2 regions of the Marinobacter sp. es.042 genome follow, and region 1 is predicted to be linked to the other one. Evidence: predicted binding sites of a transcription regulator. Region 1 holds the regulator's gene; the other holds the start of a gene.
The links. The regulator FliA, encoded in region 1, starts transcription of late flagellar genes. The targets are predictions, from matches to a motif close to CTAAAGTTTNNNNNNNNNNNGCCGNTAA.
Positions count from the first base shown of each region.

Region 2: the regulator FliA is predicted to act here: its motif matches at 1,052-1,079, upstream of CFB02_RS13335 (methyl-accepting chemotaxis protein).

Region 1 is NZ_LT897781.1:706,110-709,521, reverse strand. It holds gene CFB02_RS03470 (chemotaxis protein CheA) at 1-34, opposite strand, end outside; gene CFB02_RS03465 (protein phosphatase CheZ) at 51-836, opposite strand; gene cheY (chemotaxis response regulator CheY) at 857-1,240, opposite strand; gene CFB02_RS03455 (RNA polymerase sigma factor FliA) at 1,403-2,146, opposite strand; gene CFB02_RS03450 (MinD/ParA family protein) at 2,180-2,992, opposite strand; gene flhF (flagellar biosynthesis protein FlhF) at 3,061-3,412, opposite strand, start outside.
Region 2 is NZ_LT897781.1:2,851,522-2,854,933, reverse strand. It holds gene CFB02_RS13340 (CHAD domain-containing protein) at 1-1,013, opposite strand, end outside; gene CFB02_RS13335 (methyl-accepting chemotaxis protein) at 1,240-2,916, shown strand; gene CFB02_RS13330 (TRAP transporter substrate-binding protein) at 3,024-3,412, shown strand, end outside.

The DNA.
Region 1 (3,412 bases):
CCTGCAAAATCTCTTCATCAGCATCAAACGCCATGCGTTACCCTCATTATTCAGAAACCGAGACTGGACAACAGGTCGTCTACGTCGTCCTGCCCCGAAACTACATCTTCACGCTCATCGGCCTTGATCTGGGGCCCGACGCCCTTCTCTGCAGACTCTTCTTTTTCTTCAATCTGGTGCACCGTGCCCGTGAGCTGGTCCACATGACTAGCCATCACCACCAGACTGAGCATCTGCTCCTCAACCTCTTTCACAAGGGCGGTGACCTTCTGAATGACCTGACCTGTCAGATCCTGATAGTCCTGAGCCAGCAGGATTTCCGACAGGTTGCTGTACATGGTGTCGGCATCGGTTGCCATGCTGACAAAAAAGCGATCAATCCGGCCGTACAGCTCGCGAAACTCGGCCGGCTGCATTTCCCGGCGACGCAGTCGCTGCCACTCATCACGCAACGCGGCGGCCTCGTCTCTCAGGGCATTGGCCACCGGCATGGTTTCCTCAACCAGGTCCATCGTCCGGTTGGCTGCTTCGCCGGTCATCTGCACCACATACTCGAGGCGATCAGAGGCATCTGTCATTTTCGACAGTGCTTCCTGCTGTTCTGCGTTTCGGGGATCAATCTGGAAGTTCCGGATTGCTTCGTGAAGGCTCCGCGTCAGCCGCCCTACCTCACGGTACAGACTCTGATCCCTGACCTCGCTGAGTTCATTGATCAGGGTCATGGCCTTGGCATAATCACCGGCGTTAACAACTTCAGCCAGTTCGGTTGCCTGACGCTGGAGCTTCTCAGTCACCTCCGGCTCAAGGCCCCGATGGTTCTTTTCGCTATCGCTCATGGGAGCCATCCGACCTCTGGTTACTGGATTCTTTCAAAGATTTTCTCAATCTTTTCCTTGAGCACCGCAGCGGTAAACGGCTTGACCACATAACCGTTTACGCCTGCCTGGGCAGCGGCAACGATCTGGTCGCGCTTGGCCTCAGCAGTTACCATCAATACCGGCAGGGTTTTCAGATTCTCGTCCGCCCGAACGGCCTTGAGAAGGTCGAAGCCTGACATGCCCGGCATGTTCCAGTCGGTCACCAGAAAATCGTATTTGCCGCTTTTGAGCATTGGCAGCGCTGTGTTGCCGTCGTCAGCTTCATCGGTGTTGGTGAAGCCAAGATCACGCAGCAGGTTCTTGATGATCCGTCGCATTGTGGAGAAGTCGTCCACAATGAGGATTTTCATGTTTTTGTCCAATGGGACCTCCAGTTAGTAACACCCGGAATTCGTTTGACCTTTGCGTTCAAAGTCTAGCAGGCCGCTGTTTTAACCGCTTATTGTCGGACCTTTGCTTCGGTTGTAAAGCATCGGTTACCAAAAACTACAGACTACCTCGTTGCCGACACAGACTGAACGCCGTCAGCTGTCCGATTCCTGACGCCAATCCGAGAGCCGTCCCCGAAGGCGCAGGGCTGCCTGGCTGTGAATCTGGCTTACCCTGCTCTCACTGACGCCCAGCACCGCGCCAATCTCCTTGAGGTTCAGTTCTTCCTGGTAGTAAAGGCTCAACACCAGCTTTTCCCGCTCCGGAAGGTCCTCAATCGCCTCAGCGAGGCTCCGCCGGAAGGCATCGGAGGACAATCCCTCAAGGGGATTATCCTGCGTCTCTGTCTGTTCTATCGGCAGCTCTCCGGATTCATTGAGCTCGTCGAGGCTAAAAAGTCGACCGCTGTTGGAATCGGAAAGGTAGGAGTGGTATTCGGGCAGCCCCATCCCCAGCTCTTCGGCCACTTCCTGGTCGTGGGCTTCGCGGCCAAGTCGATCTTCAACGGCTTTGATGGCCTGGGAAATGCGACGGGCGTTTCGATGAACAGAACGTGGCACCCAGTCACCCTTGCGGATTTCGTCCACCATGGCGCCGCGAATACGGATACCGGCGTAAGTCTCGAAGGTAGCACCTTTGGTGGAGCTGTAACGCTGGGCGGCCTCGAGCAGACCGATCATGCCGGCCTGCATCAGGTCTTCAAGCTGGACGGACGCCGGCAGGCGAGCCATGAGGTGAAGGGCAATTTTCTTGACCAGCGGCGCGTGCTGCTCAATGAGCTGAGCCGGCTTCTGCGCACTTGACTGGTTATAGATTCCGAGGTTTTTCGCCAATATCATGTATCCGGTTTTTTTTGTTTGACTGGATCCGATTCAGACTTCGACGAGCCGCTCCACAAAAAATTCCAGATGCCCGCGGGGAGAGGACGGCAACGGCCAGCTATCTACCTTGTCCGCCAGCGCCTTGATGGCCAGCGAAGCTTTCGCCCTGGGATAGGCGTCCAGCACCGCACGCTGCCGCTGAACCGCTTTCTTCACGGCCTCATCGTAGGGGACTATTCCTACGTATTGTAGTGCCACATCCAGGAAGCGCTCGGTGACCCGTGTCAGTTTTTCGAACAGATGCCGGCCTTCCTGTTCATTCCGGACCTGGTTGGCAAGAATACGGAACCGATTGGTGCCGTACTCGCGGTTCATAAGTTTAATCAAAGCGTAACAGTCAGTAATGGACGTGGGCTCGTCACACACTACCAGCAAAAGCTCCTGGGAGGCCCTGAGAAAACTGACCACAGATTCGGAGATACCGGCAGCGGTATCCACTATCAAAACATCGATCTGATCACCCAGTTCGCTGAACGCATTAATCAGCCCGGCATGTTCCATGGGGCTGAGCTGGGTCATTCGTTGGGTACCGGAAGAGGCGGGGACAATCTTGATGCCACCGGGACCATTCACCAGAACGTCCTTCAGATCACAATCGCCGGCCAGAACATCCTGGAGGTTACGATTGGCAGTGATGCCCAGCAAGACGTCGATATTGGCGAGCCCCAGATCGGCGTCGAGCAGTACCACTCTCCGGCCTTTCTGCGCCAGGGCAATTCCGAGGTTCACCGACACGTTACTCTTGCCGACACCACCCTTTCCGCCGGAAACTGCAATCACCTGTACCGGATGTGCTCTGCTCATACTGTTTTTGGTCTCTCGCCACGTTTCGCCGGCTTTGTCTCCGACGCCTGCTGTCAATCTGTCCGGTCTCAGGCGTGCTCTTTCAGGCCCTCTGCGACCGCTTGCTGTTGCTGGAGTGTTTTCAGCCGATCCACGGCCAACCGCACCAGCGGAACGGCTTCTGCGTGGTGCAGGTCTTCAGGAATCTTCTGGCCGTCTGTGTAATAGGCTACCGGCAGACCGGTTTCCATCACAAACCCGAGAGACTCGCCCAGCGTCAGGGCCTCGTCGATTTTGGTCATCACACAGCCCGCAAGATTTGCCATCTTATAGCAATGCCACACGGATTTCATGATGCGAGGCTGACTGGTTGCCGAGACCACCAGATGGGTTTTGATATTGTGATGGCTGCGAGCCAGTTCGGCCAGCTGTTCCTGATAG
Region 2 (3,412 bases), 1.8 Mb from region 1:
CGACGTTCCACGGCCCTTCGGATGTCTTTCGGCCGGAGTGTTGCGGCCAATTTCTGAAACTTTCGCGAATCAATCAGATTGCGCCAGTGCTCCAGGCTGTCCTGGTAGCGCTTGCTTTTCAGTCGCTTTGCCAGCTTTTTATGATGGCTGGCGGCTTCGCGCTCGAACCAGATCTGCAAGGCTGCCCGAATTTCCGCGTCATCTGCGCAAAGTTCCGGCAGGTCCTGAAGAAACACGTGAAGGTCGCGCAGTGGGCCCGTTGCCCTTGCATGGCGCTTCAGGGTTTTAACCCCCTTGGCCAGCGACTTGTCACCAGTCACGTCCTGAACCGATTCGGCGATGGCCCGGCTGCGTCGAATCGCAATCCGGTACTGGTGCAGAAATTCGTCATCCAGGCCAAGGGCGACGCCCCGTTCCAGTTGCCTTAGCCGATCAAGTTGATGGTGAAGGGCCTTGGGAATGTCCCTTGCAGGATTGTCCCCCGCGGTTCTGGCTCTCTTTTTAAGCTTTCGTTCGAAGTGGGCGTAGCTGTAATCCTGTGGCGTTATCAGAGTCACCAGTTTGCCCTTGCCGCGATCAATCTGGCGCCAGTGTTTGATCGAAAGCCGGATGTGAATAACGCTGGCGGTGGGTAGCTGTCCCGGGGGGTGCTTCAGTAGGGACTGGGCCAGTTCCAGTAACGCCGGGTTGTGGCCGACCAGGGTAATCTGTGGGGCGTCTGCCTGCTCTTCGAGCCATGCGAGTAGTCGCCGATAGTCGAAGGTATATAGCTCGCTCAGGGTATGGCAGCTCTCGGCTGCGACTGTGTCGGGCAGTATGCCTTGAAGTGTCGCGACGGCCCGCCTGGCGTTGCTGCTGTATACCTCGCCTTCGAACGCGCCGACAGATTTCAGGGCATTTCCCAATGGGGCCAATTGGCTGACGCCCCGAGCACTGAGGGGGCGTTCCCGGTCAGAAAGTGTTTCATCGGCCCAGCTGGACTTGGCGTGGCGTACCAGAAACAGGTGCTTCATTGGCCTACCTTCGTAGTGGTCCTTCAGTCTGATTCCCGCTCAAGACAATCGGGTTACTGCCGTTACTGTACCTAGCTGAAAATAATGGTGGAAGGTTTGTCCGATGGCAGGCGGCTCGGCGAATCAGTGCGCCTGCTGAAACCTGCCTTAACAAACTGGAACAGATCACGCTAAGTGGTCCGTGGATAATCCTCACCAACGGAAATTCCCTGGAGAGTTCGCAAAAATGAATGTCTTGAGTAAAGTGAAAATACGCTCGCGCTTGCTGGTGGCAGTACTTGTGCCGGTACTCGTTACGGCGGCAACATTGGCGTGGATCACCGCCAGTCAGATTCAGGCCAATGGTGAAGATGAGCTCAAGCGTCTTGAGAACAGCCTCCTGGAAGCACGGAAGGCTGGTTTACAGAACCTCATTGATGCCGCAGAGGCCGTGGTTCTGGAGGCCAAGAATGACCCATCGATGACGGAGGCGGAAGCGAAGGAGGCGGCAGCGGCGCGCCTGCGCTCGATCCGCTTTGATGAGACGAACTACGTGTTCGCCTATACCAGGGATGTATACAACCTGGCCTATGCTCCGGACCCTTCCAAAGAAGGACCGACCAAGAATCCGGTTGTCAGGGGGTTGGTGGCCGATCTGTTCGCCGCTGCCCGCGGTGAGGGCTTCTACGGCTATGACTGGATGAACCCTGCCTCCGGCAATGAAGAACCCAAGATGTCCTATTCCACCATTATCCCGGACTGGGACTGGATGATCGGTGCTGGTGTCTACATTACCGATATTGACCGGCAGGTCGCTGCTGCTCGCGAGGACATTGAGGCGGGTATGGCGGAGGCCTTGGGCTTTATCCTTCTGGTGACGGTTGTGGTTGTCGTAATCGCTCTGGTGATCGGCGTATTCGTTGGCCGTAGCGTGACCCGGCCGCTGAAGAACGTCAGCAACATGATGCAGGAAATTGCTGATGGTGAGGGCGATCTCCGCCAGCGGTTGCCGGATGAGGGTACCGACGAGCTGGCCGAGCTCGGTCGTCGTTTCAATGCCTTTGTTGTGAAGATTCAGGACACCATGCGAGAAGTTGGCGCCACCACGGATCAGGTGGCGTCCGCGGCGGAAGAGCTCAGCCGGGTCGCGAATGAAACCCGGGCCTCGGTTCAGGAACAGGGCTCCGAGACTGACCAGATTGCCTCTGCGATCAATGAAATGGCCGCGACCATCCAGCAGATTTCCGGCAATGCCAATGAGGTTGAGAGCTCGGCCTCGGACGCCGACCGCATGGCCCGTGAGGGTGGTGAAACCATTAGCAGTGCCCAGGGCGCGGTGAACAAGCTGTCCGAGGAGATCGAGGACACGGCCCGCAGTATCAACGCCCTTGCGGAAAAATCCGATGAGATCCAGCAGGTACTGGATGTCATCCATGCGGTAACTGAACAGACCAACCTGCTGGCTCTCAATGCCGCGATTGAGGCAGCCCGGGCCGGCGAGCATGGTCGTGGGTTCTCGGTGGTTGCTGATGAAGTACGCCAGCTTGCAAAACGCAGCGCTGAGTCCGCTGATCAGATTCGTACCATGATTGACGGCTTTGTGACTGAATCCAAGGCATCGGTGGAGCGGATGAACAAATCACGCAACCGTTCAACGGAAACGGTCGAAAGGATCAATCATGCAACCAGCGCGCTGCGAACCATCGAGACCTCGGTTGGCAAGATTCATGATCAGGTAACCCAGATCGCAACAGCCTCGGAGCAACAAAGCCAAGTGGCCGAAGAGATCAACCAGAACGTCGTGCGGATCGTTGATGCTGCCCAGCGCAGTGATACCGGCGTAACCCAGACCAACGAAGCCAGCCACGAACTGGCGCGGCTGGGTGAGAGCCTTCGGGACCTGGTCGGTCAGTTCAAGGTTTGAGCCGGATTCATGGTGTTCTGCCGATTGGCGTAACACCATGAGGAAGCTATGATGGTTGCGCGAAAGAAATACCTGTTTTCATACCAACAATAATGGAAGCCAACACAATGACAATCCGGAAAACACTGCTTGCGGCCGTGGCCGCTGCAGCGACTGTGTTCAGCGTGTCCTCGGTGGCCGAGGAAAACTATACTTTGCGCCTTGCGCAAACCTGGGGGCCCAACTCTCCGGTACTGGGAGAGACAGTTCAGCATATGGCGGACATGGCAGAAACCATGTCAGACGGCCGCTTGCAGATTCGCATAGATCCGTCCAACAAGCACAAGGCGCCTTTCGGGATTTTTGATCTGGTGCGCAATGGCCAGTACGACATGGGCCATACCGCGTCCTATTACTACAAGGGCTCTATCCCGAACGCCATGTACTTCACCACCATTCCGTTCGGGCTGATCGCGCCCGAGATGTACGCCTGGTTCTACCACGGTGAGGGCATGGA